DNA from 2 places in the Sulfobacillus thermosulfidooxidans genome. Region 2 is predicted to be linked to the other one. Evidence: riboswitches for the same ligand, from Rfam matches in the RefSeq annotation. Region 2 holds a riboswitch; the other holds the start of a gene.
What was found. Region 2 has a riboswitch for thiamine pyrophosphate ahead of AOA63_RS16170 (thiamine phosphate synthase). Riboswitches for the same ligand answer to the same signal wherever they lie in the genome.

Region 1 (12,227 bases), on a different contig from region 2:
TAGGTAAATGCGTCCGGACTATCCCATAATCCGATTTGGAAAGCAATTTTTTGGTCACCGCAAATTTCTGGAAGATCTTGTAAGGGGAATGGTACAAGTTGCGGTGCCATCCGTTGAATGGTCTGACGACTGTTTTTGACGACAGAAAAGGTGGCATATCCCAGGCGAAGAAAATAAGCGAGAGACAATAGAATAAACACGGCCAAAAGAAAGGTTAGCCCGCTAGAGGACGTGTCCGGTCTTTGCATCACACTCCACATCATGTGGCGGTAAGTGACGAGGGCGGCAAGGATGAGAAGAAAGCCCGGTAAAAGGGATAGTCCCAAAAGAGCAACTGCCCAGGCATATGCGGATTGTGCTACTTTACTGGTGAGATTTTTCTTGGGTTCTTGCACGGACAATAGCCTCCAATTTAGCCAGAGCCTCAGGATCGAGCTCATCAATGGCATCAACAAAGTGCACTAATCCGGACTCGCCAAATTCGGAAATCAAGGTTTCCACGGATTCCATCGCCCGGGCTTTGAGCACGCTTTCGGCTGGCGCAATTTTGTACACATAATGACGAACGCTGCCACCACGAACCAAGATTTTTTGGGAAACCAAGCGGTTCATGACTGTTGCAACCGTGTTAATGGACACCGGGCGCTTTTGTGATATGGCCTGGTGCACACTTTTCACCGTCGACTCTCCTTGATTCCTAATAATTTGAAGAATTTGATTGCGCAAATGATTTTTTGGAGCCAATGGCATACAACCCTCACAATATCAGTAAAGTTCCTCCAAGTCTCATATTATTGTAACATTTCATGGGAGGTAATTTATGAGGTCTGTTCACAATGTTACGCGCTTAGCTATGGGTTCAGGTTTGGCTATTTATGGAGTCATTATGAGCCTGGCATGGCATTACTACCCAAGAATTGGACAGCCGGGCATTATTCTCAATCACGGTATCGCCTTTGGGCTGTTTTCGCACTTTCCTCAATTTGGCGTGATTATGGCGACCGCAGCTGTTATTGGACTGCTTGTCATAATGCTGTGGCGCATGCCATCTGTGCGCTTGCCAGTAGCCTGGATCCTGGCTGGGGCCATAGGGAACTGGACCGACCGGCTATTGTGGGGCGGTGTTGTTGATTATTGGCAGCTTAGGCCCTATCCTTATATTTTTAACTTGGCCGATTTGGTAATTCGATTCGGCTTTATCTGGTTAGTCATTCAAGCTTATAGACAATTTCGGAAAGAAGACTCACTTTGGGCATCACGTTCTAAAGTATGATAACGCACAATATATTGATCACATAATTGGCTGTAATGAAGACGTAGCGTCGTGTTGTCTGTATTGAGCATCCGCCAACGCCAAAATTCCAAAACCAAGCGCGTATATCGAACGCGAATCTTCCTCATCCATTGTTTAAACATGCTTACCCTCTTTTACTTTTACTGATGAGATCATAAATATTGCCTGTTTAAACTTCTCGCAAAACGGTTTTTATTCATCATAAAACTGTGATTTATTATTGGCCGTAATTGCCAAAAAGTCCATAAATCTGCCGAGAAATTTGCCAAATTTGCCAAAGAATCGATCGCGTAATGTTCTATTGTTCGGCAAATTAGCTGTATCTCATGTTCGACAACGCTTGATCTTTGCCGAAATATGATAAATATGAGAAAAAATTTGCCGGAAATTATTTCGAGAAATGTCGACGGGTTTGTCCGTAATTGTCTATGAGACAAATCTGAGACACTAGAACATGCAGATTATGATATTATCGCATCAGCTGGCCGGCTAAAATTTTTCTCCTGAATTGCTTCAATAATCTTGCGCAATTTTGCAAAATTCCTCTTGCCATATCATTCAAGGACCTTCATAGTAATACATAACGGGAGCTCGGCTAACCGGGCTGAGAGGGTGGATTGGCCACCGACCGTCAACCTGATCTGGGTAATGCCAGCGGAGGGAACAGATTTTTGATCCTTTTAGCCCATCCATTCATAAACTTTCCCTACTGCCTGGCATATGTGACCGGTAACCCGCGACTGGCGGCGTGTGAAAAAAAGGGGGAGCTTTATGGCAACAACACCGAATGCGTATCATGTCTTTCCGGAAAGTCAAAAAGTTTATTTGACAGGTTCGAGACCCGATATTCGTGTGCCGATGCGCCAAATTCGCCTCACGAATAGTCAAACATTTCGTGTCTACGACACCTCAGGTCCCTATACCGATGCCAGTTATGAAGCCGATGTGCGGCAAGGTTTACCACCAATTCGGAGCGCCTGGATTCTTGAACGACAAGATGTGGAAGAATATGAAGGCCGCAAGGTCCAGCCTATCGATGACGGGCTTAAAACGCCGGAAGATATTCGAGCGCAAGAGACGGCACCGGGTCTTCACCGCAAACCCTTACGTGCGCGTGCAGGCAAAAATGTCACGCAAATGCATTATGCGCGTCAAGGCATTATTACTCCCGAGATGGAATTTATTGCTTTGCGTGAGGGATTCGACCCAGAATTTGTCCGCGAAGAAGTTGCTCGGGGACGCGCCGTAATTCCGGCCAATATTAACCATCCTGAGTTAGAGCCGATGATTATTGGCCGTCATTTCCACACCAAGATTAATGCCAATATCGGAAATTCGGCTGTAGCATCCTCTATCGAAGAAGAAGTGGACAAAATGCGGTGGGCCACCTTGTGGGGCGCGGATACGGTGATGGATTTGTCTACCGGAAAAAATATCCATACCACCCGGCAATGGATTTTGCGAAATTCGCCCGTGCCCATTGGCACTGTGCCGATTTATCAGGCTTTGGAAAAAGTTAAAGGCAAAGCGGAAGACTTGAGTTGGGAAGTTTACCGCGATACGTTAATTGAACAAGCCGAACAAGGTGTCGATTACTTTACGATTCATGCCGGGGTCAGGCTTGCTTATATTCCTCTCACGGCCAACCGGGTAACCGGGATTGTGTCGCGTGGCGGTTCGATTATGGCGGCATGGTGTTTGTACCACCATAAGGAAAACTTTTTATACACGCATTTCGAAGAGATTTGCGAGATTATGAAACAATACGATATTACTTTTTCCCTGGGGGATGGTCTGCGTCCAGGATCCTTGGCGGACGCCAATGACCGCGCACAATTTGCGGAATTAGAAACACTGGGAGAGCTGACGGAAATTGCATGGAAGCACGATGTCCAAGTGATGATTGAAGGACCGGGGCATGTTCCGATGCACCTCATTAAGGAAAACGTGGAAAAGGAAATGGAGATTTGTCATGAAGCGCCATTTTACACTTTAGGGCCCTTGACCACGGATATTGCCCCAGGCTATGACCACATTACCTCGGCTATTGGAGCGGCAATGATTGGATGGTTTGGCACGGCCATGCTCTGCTATGTCACCCCGAAAGAACATCTAGGTTTACCCGATAAAGAGGATGTCAAACAGGGAGTGATCGCTTACAAAATTGCGGCCCATGCGGCGGATGTGGCCAAAGGCCATCCCCGTGCCCGGGAATGGGACGACACATTGTCGATGGCGCGATTTGAATTCCGGTGGCGGGATCAATTTAATTTGTCCTTAGATCCCGAGACGGCGGTGGCTTTTCATGATGAAACCTTACCCGCCGAACCGGCGAAAGCCGCACATTTTTGTTCCATGTGCGGACCCAAATTCTGTTCCATGCGTATCACCCAAGATATCAGATCATGGGCTCAGGCTCACGATGTGAATGAAGAAGAAGCTATTGCCGTGGGGCTTCAAGCAAAAGCCGAAGAATTTAAACAACAAGGCGGCAATCTCTATCCCCCGGTGAAATAAGAGTTTCAGAGGGTAATGCTCCCGCGTCACGAAAAGATCCGTGGTATTGAGTCATATCACGGATCTTTTTTGTTTTTCTAGGTCGTGTATTGGTCAGACATTTCTTGTAAGGGATACCATCTCATGGGCTTTATGATTTCGCATCCACAGTCCAGAGGTTATAGGAAATGAGATTATACCCCAACGATTTGATAGCCTTGTTCAACAAGACGAATGAGTGCTTCGCCGGCTGGTTCCATCGTGATGCCTTTGGCCCCGACACGCTCGGTCACGCCATATTGATCCGCGTTGAAAGGACAGGCGGCCATAGGAACACTCCCATCGGTTAAGGCCTTAAGAGCCTGTTCAATTTGCTCGTCAGCTTGTCCCGCGAGTTGAACACCAGGACCAAAGAAGTAGACTTGAATATCTTGCCCGCGATTGGCTTTGAGACGACCGGCGAGGACGATGTTGGCCAGCGCCTTGTCACGTAAATCAGGACCAGCGGTGATCCAAAATGCAATTTTTGCCATGGTAAGCCTCCTCTGATTTTTGTTGTAATTGTCAGGCACGATTTGACGAAAATTCAAAGCGCTAAATCATTGGGATGATGAAATTTTCATCATAGCGCTTGCTATTACTATACAATAACAAGTAAAACAAAACAAGGGCAGAACCGCGTCTTAGAAAGACTTCATCCTGTCCTGGGTTTGGGAGTCTATGATGGCGAGGACGAGGAAGCGTTGTCATCAAGGGGCAGATATTGTTCTCCGAATGTTTTCAGGGCGTCTAAGATGGGCATTAAAGCCAAACCTTTGGGTGTTAAAGCATATTCCACCCGGGGTGGCTTTTCGGCATAGCGGGTGCGACTGATAGCCCCTTCACGGGTTAGCATTTTTAAACGCTGGCTAAGAATTCTCGGATTAATTCCTGCTTGTTGCAATTCTGTGAAGCGCTTTTCTCCCGTGGCCAAATCTCGTAAAATCATAATGATATAGACATCTGCAAATAGCATGGCTGTCCTTTGGATAGGACAGGCAACCTCACGCCACGATTCCATCGCCCTCACCTCAATAATCGACAAGGATATTCTTATGCTCACTATACACCATTTCCTTTTTGATTGATGATCAGCCGTTGGCAGAACGGTAACGTCCTGTTATTTTCATTTTTTTGTCGTTTATAAAGGATCTTGGTGAAATTCGGCAGGAATTTTGTTAATAAATGGAGAATAATTATCCAAAGAGCAAGTTTGTTCATCAAAATCCGCGGTTTTTTAGAAAGGCTATCCGAGCATTTGTATCGTGAATGAAATCACAAGGTATTGATTGAAGCTTGGCAGATGGAGCAACATCCATAAAAAGCAATAGGCATCAATAACATCATTAAAACCAGAATAAGTAAATAACTCAAAAGGACGTTTCTTGATTGACTACACTTGTTACGGCGCATGGATGGTATTTCACGTGATTGTCTTCAAACTCTCATGAAAGGGATTGGGGAACGGTGAGGGGAATGTGTTGCTAATCCCTTTTATCTTCTTACCGAAACGAGCTGAGGATTCTCAGCATAAACTGAACTGTTGGATAAGGACTCTTTCGAAGTGGGTAGCGTCCTCCCTCTAGACATCGATATCGAAATGGTTTGAAAGTGATTACAAAGGCTAGGTGCTCCTATGACATGGTTAGCGGATACAGCATTTGAAGAATCAGAACGATTCGTAGGACGTTCAAAGGAATTACAACAGTTTCAGGCGTGGCTTCATGATGCACAGCCTCTCACCCAGCTTTGGGACGTGCACGGCATTGCGGGGATGGGAAAATCGACGTTGTTATGGCAATGGATGGCCTATGCACGCCGTCAACAATTGCCGACGGTGTGGATGGACGGTCGCTCCTGCCCTAAGCAACCGGTGCAATTTCTTGACCACCTCTTTGACACCACGGAAAATGTTCTGCCGATTAGTTCCCGCAAAAAAATGCCATGGCCTGATCGATTTTTTTGGGTTATCGACAATTTTGACGATATGGAGTCAATCGAACCCTGGTTGCGAGAAGATCTCATTGCGCGACTGCCCGAACAAGGAGGGCTCTTGGTATTTGCTTCCCGGCGGGGCCTGTCCGCACAATGGCATGTGCATCCCATTTGGGCACATCGGGTGCAAAAGATGCCCTTATCGCCATGGACGCTTCATGAAGCCCGGACATACTTCCACCGTATCGGATTACAAATGACGGAGGAATTGCAACAGGTGCTGCGGCCCTTGCACGGACATCCTTTGTCCATGGCAGTAGCCGGAGAATATTTTTCCCGCCGGGGCACTGTTATGCAGAAGCGCGACTACTCTTTTTTGGAAACGATTACCGCAGAATTATTGCGTGAAGTCACAGATCCCGAACTGCATCCCTTTTTGGATATTTTGACGGTATTACCCTCGGCCAACCAAGATATGATCACGGCTATTGCCGAGCCATTGGTGATCAGCATGCAACAGTACCGGGATTTAAGCCGCCTATCCTTTGTGCGGCGGGTGCCAGGGGGCTTGGCGCTTCATGATGTGATCCGCTCCCAGCTTTTAGCATCCATGCAGGAACATCATCCAATGACACTAAAACACCTGCGCCTAAAAGCTTTGGATTATTTAGGCTCGTTATATCGCCAGAGTCAATCCGGCAGCGAAAAAAATCACTTGGGTTATTTGTTATTGGAAATTACGGCACAATCTTTGCCAATTTCGAGCCCCTATGCCAATATCGCAGCCATCGATGAGATTGTGCGGGAAAACGAGCTTAAGGAGGGTGATCTCGAGTGCCTTCATGCCATGATCGAGCATTGGGGACGGCAAAGTTTGGACATGCCGAATTTAGAGGTGGCTCATGCCTTTTTAGATGACATCGTTCGCAATATTGATGGGGGAATCCGGTTATTTCGGGCACCAAGTGGAGAAGTGGTCGCTTTTTTTGCAAGCCTACCTCTGTACCAAATGACTGTAGAACTCATCGAGCAATATGTTCCAGGCAGTCTTGCCAAATATTTTCCCCATGATACATCTTTTCCCCTTGATCCGGAGCACGTGGACACCTTCTTTGGTGTTCTTGTGGGCGTCAAACCCGATGATCCCCGCTACCATGCTCATGATTTATTAGGGATTTTAATCCGCGATGGGTTGTCTCATCTCGGGCGAGGACTTCGCGGCGTCATTGGGGTCAGTGAACCGAATTTGAAACAATTGCTGGAACTCTTAGGATTTATTCCTCACCCCATTGATGCTCAAAAGGAAATTGACGCCTTTACCTTAGATATGCGCCAGCGTGATTTTTTGCTATGGGTGGGTTCTATCGTACAAACTTTGAACCGTCCAGCGATACGGATGCAGTATCCTATTGATGAAAATCTTTTGCGCAGAGTGTTAAAGGAACTCCATGATCCCAATGCCTTTAGGAAAACGGGGATTGGTGAAATTTTAGGATGCCAACCCGAAGAGGCCCGGTATATCTTGCAATCCTTGTTGACTAAAGCGCCAATTCCGCCTCTCTCCAAAAATGAACAAAATTTGTTGCGGTTAACTTTCGTCGAACGTATCGGCAATGCTGATTCCATCGCATTAGCCCTACATTTGTCGCGACCCACCTATTACCGCATGTTGAAACAAAGCCTGGTAAACTTGTGCACCGTTTTGCAATCGGGGGACTTTTTGTCGGCCGCTTTAGAGTAACGAGGAGCCCAACCTTAAATTCGGCCGGCTTACACCCTGTCGTTTTCAGCTAGACTTCAGGCTTGGAATCTTTCTGCTCTTTTATAATGAGTATTAACCATTATGAGAAAGATTATGAAAGGATCTTGTAGCGGATGAAATGGCATTGGCCTGCTCTTGTCTTAGGACTTGCGGCAATTGGAACGTTAGGCACATTCGGCATTACCCATTCGGAAAATATGTGGCCACAAGTTTCTGATCAGCAAATTGGGGCGTCTCAATGGAACATGTTTGGCACGGGTCCTTCGCATGATGCGGTCATTGAAAGTGGTCCGAACCAGAATCTCAGCGTTCAGTGGACGCGTCAATTTTCCCAGCCACTCATGCAGCCCAGTGTGGTTCGTGGCGTGGTCTATGTTGGGGGAATTGGGAACAAACCGGCTGTCTATGCAATTGATGCCAAAACAGGCAAGACCTTGTGGAAAACCGATGTCAATAACCAGGTCATGACCACCCCAGTCGTTCATAATGGCATTGTTTTTGTGGGATCAGGCAATCATAATTTTCCTATATCTCATGTTCCCCAATATGGTGTACAGATTATTCGAGGTAGCGGTCCGAGTGCCGTGTATGCACTCGATGCACGAACGGGCGCGATCTTGTGGAAACATGAAACGCAAGGCGAAGACATGCCCACTTTTGTCTACGCCAATCACTTAGTGTATGTGGCCAATGGATCCGATGAATTATTAGCCTTAAGCCCACTTACAGGACAAACCGTATGGAAACTGTCTTTGCCCTCTTATGTGAGCATGTCTTCCCCAACCATCGTGGGCAACATGATGTATTTTGGCGGAACGCATCCCGCTGCCATATATGCGATTAACCTTCAAACGCATCAAGTGCAATGGATGCACACCTTACCCCATCCTTTAGGGGGATCGGACGATGTACCGCCGGCGGCAGGAGATGGCATGATCTATTTTGATTATGTTCAACAAGTGCATAATCAACCGCATGAAGTGGTCTACGCGCTAAATGCTGAAAATGGCCATACCGTCTGGACCGTTGATGAAGGACCGGGAACAATCCCGGTGGGACCCAATGGGGGACCGCGGGATGAGACCGGGATTCCCACGATATATGGCAACAGATTATATGTTAGTAGTCCTTTAACGGATTCTTTTTACGCGTTTAATTTACAAACAGGCGCATTAGATTTTCGTGTGCACTTTAAGAGTCAAATGACCCAGGGTCCTGTGATCTATCAAGGCGTCTGCTATGTGGGCGATGTACACGGGAATTTTTATGCCATTAATGCTACAACCGGACAAATTCAAGGAAAACTCCACTTTCAAGGGGCTTTTATGCCCTCTACGCCAGTGTTAGTGGGGCAAACCCTTTTCATTGGCGATAAAGCAGGCCAATTTATGGCGATTCCGTTATCGGAATTTGCATCATAAGACTTTTGTGCGACTTATCCTGTCATGAGAACAGCATGTTAAGGCTGGGAATCCAGATAAGCCCGAAATATTTGGTAGTCACGTCCTAGAACCGTATTTACCCGTAATGCCATCTCAAAGATACCAGACTGTCCACTTTCGCGGCACCGCAAAACAGTCCCATTCATCTTGATGGCGCGCGTGGGCAGCTCTAAGATAAAATCCACGGTTGTTCCTTCTCCGCCATAGGCACTTGACATCTAAGCCCATCGACCGAAACATCCTCTGTTTCGGTCGCGATTTTTTTCCATTTCAAAGGTCCTTGGGGAATAAGAAGCGGGATGCGCAACTGATATCGCCTTGTACGTCGATTTTCCACCGCTTGAGGCTGATCTTGCATGGCTGCGATAATCATGGGAGAGGGACTGAGATCAATGCGTTCAATAATTCCTTGCTGTTGCCAATGTGTCGCATACCATTGCCATTGCAAAAATATCGGCGTCTTAGGAGGCGGCAGTCTAAGCTCCGTTACAGGAGTTTGAATTTCTAAAAAAACTTGTTCTTTTAACCGGAATTTCACTATGACGTCAATGCGTTGATCGGCATAGGAAAATTGGGCGACATCATTAACCGATAAGGTACTCACGGTGTTCTCTCCTTAACATCGACAATATGGAATGGCAACAAGGACGATATCTTTATGTCTTATCCTAAATCACAGCTTTTGTTTCTGTCTTGATTTTCTTAAGAATTTTAAACCACAAATTGGGGAGTTTGCCGGGATATTTCATGAATAGTGGTGCCAAGAGACAGCCATTTGTGCCGTGACCACAGGGTTGTGGGATCCGCTGCTGCGGTTTGTCAGGCGCATAAGAATCGAATTATCGAGCCAATCGAGTTGAGTTGGCATATTATCGTGTCCCTGGTTTTGGATAACAATAAGACCCGGAAAGGGCGGAAGAAAGTGGGTATGTAAATAAAGAATGAGGGGATTAATTACGCGCTCAGTCAGTGCCTGATGATATCCCACAATTTCTACGGTCCACTCCCCTTCATGCCAGATTAAAATGGGGAAATCCGCGCCTTGTGGACTTTCGCCCGCAATAGTTGGAACGCTTGAGGAATAGAAATGTCCGGTCAGACCGGTGATAAGAGAAAGTTTTGTGGGCTGTCCTTCAGGTGCTTTCCAGAAATCATTGTGCTGGACTAATAGCTGGGGGATTGCCTGTGATTGTTCAACGGGATATTGGTTCAGGGACCATGTGATCAGGGGCACTTGGGCGAGATGATCTTGCAAAATTTCTGGACTGTTAATGGGATAACTTTGCTGGGTGGGCCATAACCTCACATGATATGCTGTTCCCTGAGTATTGACAGCGGTGGTTGCTGATAAGATAAGGGATGAGGGTAAGGGAATTTGCCGCGGCCCCCATAAGGGCAGTGTCGTGCGTTTGGCCACCTCTTGAAGTGCCTCGGCAATGAGCTGATGAGACGATAGGTAGAGGCTGATGGGAGCCAAGTAAGCAAAATGCCAGTGCTTTCCCTGATCACGGGTCACATAGACGGCTTCTAGATGAGAACTAGATAGGGGAGCAAAAATTTGACCCGATCGTGCTGTAGAGAAATGGATAATGGGGCTTTGATGTCCGGACCAAAAAGACGGCGGTAACGGGATTTTTTGTTGAGACCATATCCGTCCACCGTCATGGGTTTGGTAAACGAAAAGCTCAGGCAAGACCGCACTCAGTTCGGCAATATACCCCGTTTTCAAACTGGTAAAGAGCATGGATACATTGCCGGTTTGGTTAGGAAAGGAGGGAAAGGACCTCGGAGAAGCGGCCCACTGCGACATCTTTTCCAAAGTCCAGTGCTGACCATTGTCAGAGGAATGAAAGAGATAGAACATCTCATTATCTGTAGCAATGCTTCCCGCAGCCAACAACCATTTTTGATGGCCGACTTTTGCCACAACGCTTTGGGGATAATGGATTAAATGCATGACGCTGTCCGTTGGCGTCGCTAATAATCTTGTGTGCCAACTGTTGAGAATCGTTTTGGCTAATCCCTTATCGGATGTTTTGAGAGTGACCGTGAGCGTTAAGATATCGCCGTTTTTGGTCATTATCTCTTTCGAGCCATTAGTACGGGATCCTAAGTCCGTTATCAGTGTTTTGAGCTGGTATGGAGAGGCCAGACTTTGGAAATTGATGGGAAGCCAAGCTGTTAGGGAAGGGGGGGACGCACTAGTTAATATCACTTTCCCCGATGTTCCTTGATAAATTCTTCTAAAAGCAGAGGATAATCCGGTTTGTAACGTCCATGAACGCGGAATAACGAAGGTTGTTCCTCTCCATGAATGTTGGCGCATGTTTTGCTTTAGATTTTGTGTTGGCGAGAGCACCATGTGAGATGGCGTAATTTTTACGGGATCATAAGTAGAACTGGCTGCTGAATGCGCATCCAGGCCACATCCTGACAACGCCATGCACAGGCTGATCCATCCAAAGAGCCTATGCCGACGCTGCATCGTGGCTTTTCCCTCCAACAACCAGATCTTCATGCCCAAGATTTTTGTGGCATGTTAAACATACCAAGGACTCTCTTCCTAACCACACCTGTATAAGTGTATGTTACTGGTTCAGAGCAGGTAGTGAAAGGGCATTTTGTCAAATAGCCAAGAATATTTGGGATTTGTGTCGTGAGCTGTGAGATGTGCTCGAGACAAAATGAAAATATTCCGTCTCGCAAAAGGTCAAAGTGTTCTTTTATCAAGTATCTGTTAGCATATAGGAGTTGAGGGCAGGTGAGAAAGCGGTCAGAGACATGAGGCATTCCAGCACAAACAGACTTCCTCCCACAAATATTACCCGTCTTTTGGCGTTTCACCGAGATCCTTTGGGATTGTTGTTGAATCTCGCCCACAGCGACTCGGCATTGACGCATTTTCGTATGGGCCCTTGGCCCTTTGTATTGGCAGCGGGAGAAGACGCTGTCTATCAAATCCTGGTTCATCACGGCAAGGAGCTCGAGAAAGGTCCGGGCATGGACCATAAAAATCCTTTAATCGGCCGCGGGCCGCTAATTGCTGAAGGAACATTGTGGCGGAAAGAAAGACGGGCATTACAACCGGTTTTTGATCACCAATATTTTGAAAATTATGCTCAGCAAATTGTGCAGATCGTAACCGATTATGCCAAGACCTTTTCCAACGGTCCTAAGTGGGTGACGATGGATGATGAGATGCTGACTTTGACCTTGAAAATTGTTGTGAGCACCTTATTAGATGATGAGCAAGATCTGG
Region 2 (12,227 bases):
TGCCCATTATATTCCACCTGGGGACCATTCGGATCGTGAAGTATTGAAAAATGACTTTTAATGGAAGGCGGAGCCGAAATACCATTTTTCGCCAATAAGGGAGGCCAAATCAGAGCACAGCTGCCCGTGCACGCCGAATGGGAAGATGTGTCTTTAGTGAAATAGTAAAGAGTATCCCCTTTGGCATTGGTCAAAATGGACTCATTATGCCCTTTAACCATGGCCGTTTTGATATCAACCACCGTTTGTGCGCTGCTATGCCCTGAAGAACCTTGGGCCTGACTTTGTCCACATCCCGCGATAATAACACTCAGCATTCCACTAGTGATAACCACAGATAACCATTTATGTCTCACAACTTATTCCCCCTTAATGTAGTTCCACGCCTTGCGACACAATGCTGGTTACAACGTGATGTCGGTTCCTTTTTGGATCGGCAAAACTTTGGATTTGAGCTGCAAAAAACACGATGCCGTAGATTAATCACGTAATCATTAAAGTTTACGTTTTGTCGTAAAGAAATGGATGCACGACAGGAGATGTGATAGGGAAAGACAAATCCGCATTCTAGAACAACAAATTGGAAGATATGTCAGGGCTATTACGGCACCACAACGAGCATTGACCCATAAACTATGTAAGGTGTTAAGGATTATTTGCAAGTTATGTGAGAAATATTTGTTAAACCTGTGTCAGATATATTGATTTTTTCGGTTTCGTTGTGTAACATTACCATAGTCCGATATTCATACGTGCAGATGCATAATTTTTCAGCAATATTGGTTAACGTTTTCTTGAGAGGAGTAAGCCAATGTACATTCCATCCCCTTCCTACTTGAACACAGGTGATAACTCTTGGCAGCTAACAGCCGCGACGTTTGTCGGGTTGCAAAGTGTGCCAGGCCTAGCAATTTTATATGGTGGTATTGTTAAGAAAAAATGGGCTGTCAATTCAGCGTTTATGGTTCTTTACGCTTTCTCCATTGTGCTCGTTTCATGGGTATTGTTTGGCTATAGTATGGGTTTTGGAACTCCTCTTAAACTGGGGCCAGGCATTTTAGGGGCTATGGTTGGAGTGCCCCATCCGATTTTGGGGAGTTTATATGAACAGGGTCAAGCCTCTGTGCCTCTTGTGACCGGTGCCATGCCACCATTCCAGTTCCCCGGATCGACGTTAGTATACTTCCAGTTTGTGTTTGCAGCCATTACTCCCGCAATTTTAGCTGGCGGCGTCTTGGGACGTATGAATTTTAAAGCATGGATGCTCTTTGTTCCGGTTTGGTCAACCTTGGTATACAGCGTGAACGCTTTTATGTTGTGGGGCGGCGGCTGGCTTTCGCAATTAGGGGCGGTGGACTACAGTGGAGGTTATGTTATTCACGTGGCTGCTGGTATTTCCGGATTCGTGGCAGCAGCCGTGGTGGGTCCCCGCTTGATGCAAGATCGCAAAAATTTCAATCCCAATAATCTCTTAGTTGCCTTAGCCGGTGCCGGAATCTTATGGCTAGGATGGAACGGTTTCAATGGTGGAGATCCTTACTTCGCCAACGCGGATGCGGCGGCAGCGGTCTTAAACACCAACTTAGCGACGGGTGTTGCCTTGGTGACCTGGATGATTATGGACATGTGGGCCACCTCTAAACCCTCCTTAGTGGGAGCTATTAATGGGATGGTTTGTGGTTTGGTAGCCATTACCCCGGCTGCAGGGTATGTCAATGGATACGGAGCACTGGCTATTGGGGTCGCGGCAGGGTTTGTGCCATGGCTTAGCATGAACAAGCTGGGTCAAACCAAGCTGTTCCGCAAAGTGGATGACACGCTGGGTGTTTTCCACACCCATGCTGTGGCGGGAGCCCTTGGAGGAATTCTCACAGGAGTCTTTGCGGATCCCAATATGTTTGAATATTTATCGAAGAAAGTTGGGCAAGGCGTTTCGGTTACCGGTTTGATTTACGGAAACCCCCACCAAGTGCTTGTACAAATTGAAGCACTGCTCGTGATTGTGGTGTATGATGGCCTAATGACTTGGGGGATTTTGAAAGTCATTGGTTTGATTGTTCCCTTGCGGGTAGCTGACAAACAGTTGGCCGAAGGCGACATGGCGATTCATGGGGAGGTTTCTCAGGAACCCGAAGAAGAAGCTGTGCTGGCCGGGGAACCCCAAGTTGCAGAGACGTACTAATTCCAGGTATCAAGTAAGTCCAAGCGCGCCTCTTCGCATGAAGAGAGCGCGTTTTATTATGTTATAATACCTTGAACATGCCAGAAGGAGGAACAACAGGGGTGAGTCACGCGAGCCGATTTATTGATGCCTGTTGGGGAAAACCTCATGATGCCATTCCCGTCTGGTTTATGCGTCAAGCCGGTCGCTATCAGGCTGAATACCGCCAATTGCGTGAGCACTACTCGTTTTTAGAAATGGCTCATTCGGAAGACGTTATTACCGAAGTCACCTGTCGGCCCGTAGAGGAATTAGGCGTGGACGCCGCGATATTATTTTCTGATATCATGATTCCCTTGGGACCCATGGGCATTGACTTTGATATTCAAGAACATAAAGGGCCTGTGATTGCGCATCCGATTCGTTCCGCCAAAGATTTATCCCGGTTACAACCGCTACGACCGGAAGAGGATCTCCCCGAAGTTTTTTCGAGTATCGAACGCATTTGTGCACGAATTGATCCCATCCCACTTATTGGTTTTGCAGGAGCGCCCTTTACATTGGCGAGTTATATCATTGAAGGCGGGCCTTCTAAGCAGTATGAAAATACGAAAAAAATGATGTGGGAACAACCGGCCCTGTGGCAGGACCTGATGATGCGATTGGCTGAAGGCATTGTCGAACATTTAAGTGCCCAAATTCGTCATGGAGTACAGGCTGTGCAAATCTTTGACAGCTGGATTGGAACGCTCAGCGTGGACGACTATGCAACGTTTGTGCTTCCGGTTATGCAGTATATTTTTGCACAATTAGAGAGATTTCAGGTTCCCACCATTTATTTTGGAACCGGTACAGCAGCCTTATTACCCTTAATGAAACAAGCGGGAGCCAGTGTGTTGGGAATTGATTGGCGGGTGCCTTTATCACAAGTTCGTAGGCAATTAGGAAAGGACATTACCCTCCAAGGCAATTTAGATCCGGTTGCCCTATTATCATCGTGGGATGTTATCGCTGCCCAAGCCACCCACATTTTGACGATGATGGCTCATGACTCACGGTATATCTTTAATTTAGGACATGGGGTTCCGCCCGCCGCTAATGCCGACGACCTTAAGCGATTAGTCCAACTCGTGCATGAATATCCTTATGAATCGTGCTAAGTAAAGCGTTCTAACATTTTGGGATATAATGGTAAGGAGATGATGATGGGTGATTGGTGTCTTAGTTATGGCGTACGGTTCAGCTCAAGATCCGGATGACTTGCCCCGTTATTACACACATATTCGCCATGGGCGTGCACCAAGCCCGGAGCAGTTGGACAATTTGCGCATGCGCTATGAAGCCATTGGCGGATTTTCTCCGCTTACAGCCATCACCCAAAGGCAGGCAGCAGGGCTTCAAGAGGCGTTAAATTCGATAGCTGGAGAATCATTTCAGGTCTTTCTCGGTTTAAAACATTCTCCGCCCTTTATCGACGACGCTATCAGGGACATGGCGCGTGCCGGGATAAAGCGGTTTGTCGCCCTAGTTTTGACCCCACATTATTCCGCCATGAGTGTTGGAGAATATTTTGACGAGATTAAAGAGGCGCTGGCCACGCACAATTTGTCTTTGCCATGGCAAGGCGTGTCTTCATGGCACCAAAATTCCCGGTTTATCGAACTGGTTGCGCACCGCGTTCACGAGGCACGGGAGAAATTTTCGCCAGACGAGCAAGCTGATCTGGTAAGTATTTTCACTGCACACAGCTTGCCGCAAACAATCTACCAGCAGGGCGATCCTTACCCGACAGAGCTGAGACAAAGCGGGGAGATGGTTGCTGAAGCGTGTGGTCTAACGCGTTACCGTTATGCGTGGCAAAGTGCAGGGAGGACAGGGGAACCATGGATGGGACCGGACATTGTCGATACGGTTCGCCAGTTGGCCAGTGAAGGTTACTATCACGTCTTAATTTGTCCGATAGGATTTGTCTCAGATCATCTCGAAGTGCTTTACGATTTGGATATTGAGTGCCAGCGGGTCGCCCAAAGCCTCGGGGTGCATATGGAACGAACGGCCTCGTTTAATGATGACCCGCAATTTCTTGAGATGTTGGCACATCTCGTTATAGAGACGTCTCAATTGGAGTGAGGAAGGCATGATGCGTGTTGCATTGGTAGGCGGGGGATTAACGGGACTTTCTACGGCATATTATCTAGAGCGGTACTATCCGGAAGTGAGCATCGATTTATTTGAAGCTGACGATCAATTAGGGGGATGGGTGCGCACCGATACCGACTACGGTATTGTGTTGGAAAAAGGGCCGGATTCCTTTCTAGCCACAAAGCCAGATCTTGTAGAATTGTGTGAAAGCGTAGGATTAGGACCGCATTTAATTGGAACAAATCCACGCGTTCGCGGTGCCTATGTATTTTGGCGGGATCGATATTATCCGATTCCCGACGGGATTCAAACGGGCGTGCCGACGAAAGCCAAACCGGTGTTAACCAGTCCTTTGCTTTCGTTAACGGGGAAAATGGCGTTAGCCAAAGATTTTATTATGAGCAAAGGACCAACGACAGATCAATCTCTTGGCCATTTCCTTCGGCGGCGTTTTGGCAATCAAATTGTGGATCGGCTCGCGGCGCCCATGTTGTCGGGAATTTTTGCAGGAGATATTGACCAGATGAGCTTAAAGGCCACTTTTCCGCATTTGTTAGCGGCTGAACAGCAAGCTCGCTCCGTCTACTTGGGGTCGAAACGGCGTATTCCACCCCCTCCCAACGAATTTGTGCAACGCTATCATAGTGCCTTTTTGACGGTTGACCGGGGTTTAGAGCAAATTATTCACAGCCTGGCCTCAGCGCTTTCACGCACGCATGTCCTATTGTCGGAACCCGTTCAGCACATTGAACCGGCCACTCATCAAAAATGGTCTGTTATCTCCGCAAAACATCAGGATGAATATGATGCGGTCATTATGACAATTCCCGCTTATGCCACTGCTAAAGTCCTGCCCTTTTTACCTCACGAAGCTCAAAGTATTTTGCAAAATATTCCGTATGCGAATCTGGCTGTGATTGGCGCGGCTTATGATCCGGAGGATATCCCGGTGAAAACGGATAAGACGGGGTTCTTGGTGCCCAAACAATCCGGGTTGCGCATGACGGCTGTAACGTGGGTGTCTTCTAAGTGGCATTACCCGCACGTCGCCCCATTATTTGTATTGCGGGCATTTTATGGGAGGTCCACCGAAAATATTTTGGAATACGATGATGACACGTTAACGCAATTGTTTTATCGGGAAATGGAACGAACTATGCACATTCAACATCCTGCTCAATACTTGCGCGTATTTCGTATTCCCAAAGGCATGCCGCAATATATTGTGGGGCATCTAGAGCGAATTGCCGAACTCCATCAATATCTTGCGCGATTTCCAGGACTCTTTGTGTTGGGAGCATTCGAAGGGGGAGTGGGAATGCCGGATAGGGTCAAACAAGCCAAAGACATTGCGCAAACTTTTGGTCAACAAATGGGATTGTCCACCGCGCACTATGAGACATCGTCATAATCTTTTGATATCCGGTGCTGATGAGAGTCTGGAGCCAACAATTTTTTCAAGAGTCTTGACATTTTGCTGTGATTCAGGTCATCATGAATGAAAGTCATCCTTGCTTTTACCACCACCGTTAAGGGCTGTCGTTGGAAAAGATGGAATGGCTGAAATCAAAAATATCATCACATGATCGCTAGGGGTGTCCTTGTAGGACTGAGAACGGCACAAGCCGTACCCTTCGAACCTGATATGGTTAGCACCATCGTAGGGAAGCGAGTGTTGTCCGCTCGCATGCGGATTTTTTTATTTGGGGCGGGTATGAGATGGTAATTGGCGTGATCGATGTACCGCGGTTTCCTCATAGTGCATGGTCCATTTTGCCCAGTTTGCAAGGCATTCTTGATGGTCTCATCGTGCGCGATAAAGAAGGGCTCGCTCCTTCCGTTAAGAGCACAGCCTTAAAAATCCGTGAGATTGCTCCGGCTCTTCCGCTATGGATTAATTCCTACGTCTCGGTGGCGCTTTCTTTACCAGCCGATGGGTTGGCACTGCCTGCAAATTCTGCCCCCGCTGCATCACTGCGCTCCATTTGGCATAAGCCCATCATGGCATCTGTACACACCCTCGACGAGTTAGCTTATCACCAAGGAGCGGACTATTATCTGTGGGGTCACGCCTTTGTCTCCACATCCAAACCGGGTTTGGCTCCCAGGTCCTGGTCGGACCTGCGCCAAATTGTCCTCCAAGCCAGTGCCCCTGTTCTCGTTATTGGAGGCATTACGCAAGACAATGTCCAAGCATTCCGAGGAATGGGGATTTACGGGGTCTGCTTGTCTGACGGCTTGTGGCATGAGGACAATCCCATTGCCGCGTGTGAAAAGATAAAAAGCCATTTACACTCTTCGTACCCGAATTCACCAGGAGGTACACCATGCGACTGATTATCAATGGAGAACCGCGTGACTTGCAAAATGTTCGGACCGTTAAAGAGATGTTAGATGTTTTAGGAGTGGATCATCAAACAGTCGCCGTAATGGTCAATGGCGAAATTATTGGCCGTACGGATTTCGATCATGGTCAAGTGCAAGAGAACGATACCGTGGAAATTGTACGATTTGTCGGAGGGGGTTAAGACATGGCGAATGTGTTGCAAATTGGGGAATATACTTTTGGATCACGCTTGATTGTCGGAACGGGTAAATATCAAACTTTTGACCTGATGCGGGAGGCTATCATCGCGTCTGGAACAGAACTCGTCACCGTCGCGCTGCGCCGGGTGAATTTAGACAATCCGAACGAGCCGTCATTACTCGATTTTATTCCTAAGAACGTGCGGATTTTACCGAATACGGCTGGCTGTTACACGGCTAAAGAGGCCATTGCCGTAGCGCATTTGGCTAAAGCTGCGGGCATTGGCACGCTGGTTAAACTGGAGATTATCGGCGATCAAGATTTATTATGGCCTGATCCCATTGAAACCTTGGAAGCGACCAAAGTGTTAGTGCAAGAGGGTTTTACCGTGATGGTGTACACCACACCGGATCCGGTTTTGGCCAAATATCTCGATAAAGCGGGAGCACATGCCATCATGCCCTTGGGTTCGCCGATTGGATCAGGTCAAGGGGTCTTGGATGTCGAGGCCGTCCGCCGCTTCAAACAGCGGGTATCTGTGCCTGTCATTGTCGATGCTGGCATTGGAAGTCCTCAAGACGCCTGTCTTGCGATGGAAAATGGAGCCGACGCGGTACTGATTAATACCGCCATTGCCCAAGCAGGTGATCCGGTGATGATGGCTCAGGCGATGAAATGGGCGGTAGAGGCGGGACGTTTAGGCTTTGAAGCAGGGCGGATGCCCAAAAGACAAGATGCCGTCGCGTCCTCTCCCACAACGGGTATGATTGCTGCAGGTCAATGATGTTATGGTGATAACGGATAAAGAACGTGTGAGACGGCTTGTGTCGTTGCCAGATGCCAAGCCTTCCTGGGCCACACGGCTCAAGGAAAGCCGTGTGGCCATTGTCGGAATGGGAGGACTGGGCAATGCCTCCGCTTTATACCTGACAGCGCAAGGCGTGGGTCACCTAACGCTTTATGATCCCGACCGGGTCAATGCCCACAATCTGGGACGGCAAATCCTGTTTCGGCCAACGGATATCAACCGTTTCAAAGTCGAGGCTGCACGCGAACACCTGCAAGAACTCGCACCGCGAGCGTCGTTTCAGATCGAGCCGGTAGCGCTTAATGAGGACAACGCCGAAGAGTTGCTAAAAGGACATGACGTGATTATCGACGGCCTAGACAACTGGAACACGAGAACAGTGTTAAACCGTTTTAGCGTGCGCCATCATGTGCCGGTGGTGTTTGCCGGGGCCATTGGCTATGAAGCCCAAGTATATGTCGTCAATGGCGGTAAACCGTGTTTGCAGTGTCTTTTTGGAGATTCTCCCTATGCGGACCAAAATTGTGCGCTCACCGGGGTTTTAGGACCGGTAGTGGGCATGGCTGGTACAGTTCAAGCGCAAGAAGCATTAAAAATCTTGTTACATGCCGGAGATCTCTTGCAAGGCCGGATTTGGACCTATGATGCGTACCGGGCTCAGTCGCGTATTATCCAATTTACGGCCCGCCGGGATTGTGCCGTGTGTGGTGGGGAAGGGGAATGATAATGGAGGAGATGGATAACAGCCAAGATTTCATTGTTGTCGGAGCGGGTATTATCGGGGCGATGATTGCGTACCGTTTAGTGACGCATGGCTACTCCGTCATGCTGGTTGATCAGGGGCCACCTGGTGGCCAGGCCTCCCGAGCTGCGGCGGGCATATTATCGCCAACGGCTGAAGCCGGATCATCGGTGCCTTTTTTCGATTTGCTGCAGGCGAGTTTTCTTAGATATCCCGCCTTAATAGAAGAAATTGAAGAAGCCAGTCAGATGCATGTGGATCTGCATCAAACGGGCGTGATTCAAGCTGCATTAGATGATGCTGAAGCACAAAGACTGAATGAGTTATATCGCTGGCAAAAAAATAAAGTCGCGGTCGAATGGGTTACGTCCGCACAATTGAAAGATCTTGAACCGGACATGCAACATGCTGTGGGGGCTTTATATGCGCCTCACGAGATGCAGGTGCATGGTCCTAAACTGGTTCAGGCCCTGGTGCGAGCTGGGAATCATGCTGGCATGGCAAGCCACTTTGGCGTCATGGTCCAACGCTTTTTGACATCAAAGAGTGGGGATGTGTTGGGAATTGACACCACAAAGGGACAGTTTCGGGCGCAAAAAGCGGTGATTGTCGCCGCGGGTTCCTGGGCTCAATCCATTTTAGCGACATTGGATGAAGTGCGCGCATTACCCATTAAGCCCATCCGCGGCCAAATTCTTGCATTAACAAGCGATGAGGTTCCCATTCGCCATGTCGTCTTTGCGCATCACCGGTACGTGGTACCCAAACCCGATGGCCGGCTGATATTGGGTGCGACGGAAGATGATGCGGGATTTGATGACCGCGTCACAGCCGATGGGGTGGCCCAATTGGCTCAGTCGTTTCGTTATTTTGGTCCCCGCATTTCCCAGATGCATTGGCAAGCCATTTGGGCTGGACTTAGACCCATGGCGCCTGATGGTCTTCCCATTCTGGGGCCATGGCCTGGACGCCAAGGACTTTACGTGGCCGCGGGACATTACCGTAATGGGGTGCTATTATCAGCTATTACCGGGGATTTGGTCCTTCATTGGGCTCAAAATGGCACTTTACCTCCTGCAGCGTTTTTGCCAGAGCGGTTTTTTTCATGATGAAAAGCGTGTGCCTCAATAAATCAAGGCCCCCAGCATTTCTTGAATGCTGAGGGCCTTCATCTGCAGCGAAGACATCTCGATCTCTGCCTGGCGACATGCATAGCTTTACGCTGGTGACATATGACCTGAATCTTCAGCCAAGCTCCTACGCAGTTCCCGTTTTAAGATTTTGCCCGTTGGATTTTTCGGTAAGGCAGAGGTTATCACCACCTCTTTGGGAACTTTGTAGGGTGCGAGATGTTGCCGGCACCAGGCGATAATATCGGATGCATTCATTGTAATCCCCTCTTTTAAGACAACGATGGCCACGACTTTTTCGATCCAGTAAGGATCGGCTACGCCAATCACGGCCACTTCAAAAATCCCTGGCAACTGGTAAATGACTTCTTCGACTTCACGACTGGCGACGTTTTCTCCACCGGTTTTAATCATATCTTTCTTACGGTCGACCACAGTTAAATAGCCGTCTTCATCCATAATTCCTAAGTCACCGCTATGAAATCATCCGCCTTGAAAAGCCTCTTGGGTCTTCTCGGGATCGCGGTAGTACCCTGGCATAATATGGGGACTACGGTGGCATATTTCACCAATCTCTCCACAAGGTACCGGTTGATTATGTTCATCGAGGAGTACCGTTTCTACATTGAGGGCCGCTTGCCCACATGATCCAAGCTTTCTCAGTTGATCATGAGGTTTTAGTACGGTGGCTAACGGGGCGATTTCTGTCTGACCGTAAAAATTCCAGAATTGGGTGTGGGGCAATCGCCGACTGAGTTCCAATAGAATTTCTTTAGGCATAATCGCCGCGCCATAATGGCCTTTGGTCAAAGAGCTTAAATCATAATGATCAAAGAGGGGAGAGCGGAGTAGGCTAATCCAAACGGTAGGGGGAGCAAAGAACTCCGTAACGCGTTCTTCCGCAATGAGAGGGAGAATAATATCGGGACGGGGCATCGATGTGATGACGTGCGTAGCCCCTAAATACGTATAAGGGCCTAAGAACACATGCTGTTGCGCACTATGGTAAAACGGTAGAGCATGTAAGACAATATCGTCCGCTGCAAATCCTCCATCAATGACAACGCTCACATATTCATGAATCAAGTTGTTATGGGTGAGCATAACACCTTTTGGACGAGATTCTGTTCCCGAGGTATAAAGGATTTGGGCCATGTCATCGCCCGAAGGTCCATCAAGGGGCAAATCAGTAAGATGTGGTGGCGAAGCTAAAGAAGATAGGCTGGGAAGTGCTTCCCATCCCACAGTCTCATCCTTTGGAATCAACACAAAAAGGCGACCCGTGAGGACAGTCGGGTCGGGTAATAGCGTGAGGGCTGTATCAATTCGTTCAGTAAATTCCCTGTCACTAATGATGCCATTGACTTCAGCATGACTCAAAATGTAGGAAATTTCCGGGGCGGCTAACATAAAATTGATGGGAACCAGAATGACACCGAGTTGAGCTGCGGCAAATATGAGTGTCGCATATTCCGCAGAGTTTCGGGAATCTACCGCGATCTTATCTCCTTTGTGAAATCCCTGGTGAAAAAGAAATTGGGCCAGATTATTAATAGCCCATTCCCATTTTCGGTAGGTAAGTCGGGAAGTGGGGCTGATCACAGCGATTTTCTCAGGATAACGAGCAGCGGACCGGTGTACAAGATCATATAAGTTATGGCGATGAATGAGGGACTGCATGGGAAAAAACCCCTTTTTGAATACCAGTATAGCGAATATTCTGGGAAAATTGCGTTGTTTCTAAAGATAGATGAGGGACTTACAGAGATAGCAAGAAGAAATATCCCCGAAGGCAGGCTTACTCGGGTCGCCTTCGGGGAATAATTTTAGGACGGGGACAGGGTCCAATAGTTGGGAGAATACAAATCCGATACCGGATTAAAGGTTTTAACGGACCCATGCAAGGCGTTGGCATGGACATTAAACGACGGGGTCCAGGGCATCCACAACACGGGCAAATCTTCTGCGGCCCATTTTTGGTACGCATCAAGACGTTGTTGGATTTGACGAGGTGTTCCGGGTTCGTAAGTTTGAGTTATTAATTGATCCATCACGGAGCTGCTATATCCGCCAAAATTCGCGCCGGCACCCGTTTTGAACAAGCCTCCACCCGTGGGATAAAAGTCTGGCTCATATGTCCATCCTCCGCCCCACCAAACCATATTCCATTTACTGGGGTCGCTTTGGTTAGCTTGAGCAATAATTTGATCAAAGGGCTGTGACTGCAAGGTGACAGCGATTCCCTCTTTTGCCCAGCTGCTTTTAAGTAATTGCGCAATATCACTGACTGTATTGCTGCCGCTCACATAAGTTAAAGTAAATGCTAGACGCGTCGATCCTTTGGTCATGACACCATTAACCAAGTGCCATCCGTGCTTTTCGAGTAATTGTTTTCCTGCTTGAGGGTTGTAGGGGTACAGTGGCGATTTTAACTGGCTATCGTAAAAATGAGTGGGGGGCTCAGAGGGAATAGGGCCGTTTTCGACGACTCCATAGCCATGATAAAACGTGGAAATGATCCCTGGCTGGTTGATTCCCATCTGTAAGGCTTCACGTACATAGCGTGAGTCGAAAGCTTTTCCGAGGCCTCCTGGAGCCTTGGGATTTAAATTGGGTTGCAAGTAATTAAAGCCGAACAAATAGGCTGTGGTTAAGGTGTCATTGCGCAGTTGAGTCCGTGAATCCCATAAGGAAGCCGGAAGATATCCGACGGTAAT

Region 1: it holds a riboswitch for thiamine pyrophosphate, as region 2 does, so the genes downstream of both, thiC (phosphomethylpyrimidine synthase ThiC) here and AOA63_RS16170 (thiamine phosphate synthase) in region 2, are expected to answer to the same signal.

Annotation. Positions count from the first base shown of each region.
Region 1 covers NZ_LGRO01000001.1:2,617,131-2,629,357, forward strand. Annotated here, with positions in the region: gene AOA63_RS12760 (M56 family metallopeptidase) at 1-395, opposite strand, end outside; gene AOA63_RS12765 (BlaI/MecI/CopY family transcriptional regulator) at 364-678, opposite strand; gene AOA63_RS12770 (signal peptidase II) at 821-1,273, shown strand; TPP riboswitch at 1,868-1,975, shown strand; gene thiC (phosphomethylpyrimidine synthase ThiC) at 2,066-3,811, shown strand; gene AOA63_RS12780 (DsrE family protein) at 3,985-4,323, opposite strand; gene AOA63_RS12785 (winged helix-turn-helix transcriptional regulator) at 4,509-4,850, opposite strand; gene AOA63_RS12790 (ATP-binding protein) at 5,466-7,505, shown strand; gene AOA63_RS12795 (PQQ-binding-like beta-propeller repeat protein) at 7,640-8,947, shown strand; gene AOA63_RS12800 (hypothetical protein) at 9,138-9,572, opposite strand; gene AOA63_RS12805 (WD40/YVTN/BNR-like repeat-containing protein) at 9,714-11,453, opposite strand; gene AOA63_RS12810 (cytochrome P450) at 11,750-12,227, shown strand, end outside.
Region 2 covers NZ_LGRO01000002.1:128,136-140,362, reverse strand. Annotated here, with positions in the region: gene AOA63_RS16195 (COG4315 family predicted lipoprotein) at 1-356, opposite strand, end outside; gene AOA63_RS16190 (ammonium transporter) at 812-2,182, shown strand; gene hemE (uroporphyrinogen decarboxylase) at 2,284-3,321, shown strand; gene hemH (ferrochelatase) at 3,371-4,291, shown strand; gene hemG (protoporphyrinogen oxidase) at 4,299-5,714, shown strand; TPP riboswitch at 5,885-5,987, shown strand; gene AOA63_RS16170 (thiamine phosphate synthase) at 6,023-6,640, shown strand; gene thiS (sulfur carrier protein ThiS) at 6,631-6,831, shown strand; gene AOA63_RS16160 (thiazole synthase) at 6,835-7,614, shown strand; gene AOA63_RS16155 (HesA/MoeB/ThiF family protein) at 7,619-8,362, shown strand; gene thiO (glycine oxidase ThiO) at 8,374-9,489, shown strand; gene AOA63_RS20260 (AMP-binding enzyme) at 9,598-9,969, opposite strand; gene AOA63_RS16145 (AMP-binding protein) at 9,994-11,190, opposite strand; gene AOA63_RS16140 (peptide ABC transporter substrate-binding protein) at 11,337-12,227, opposite strand, start outside.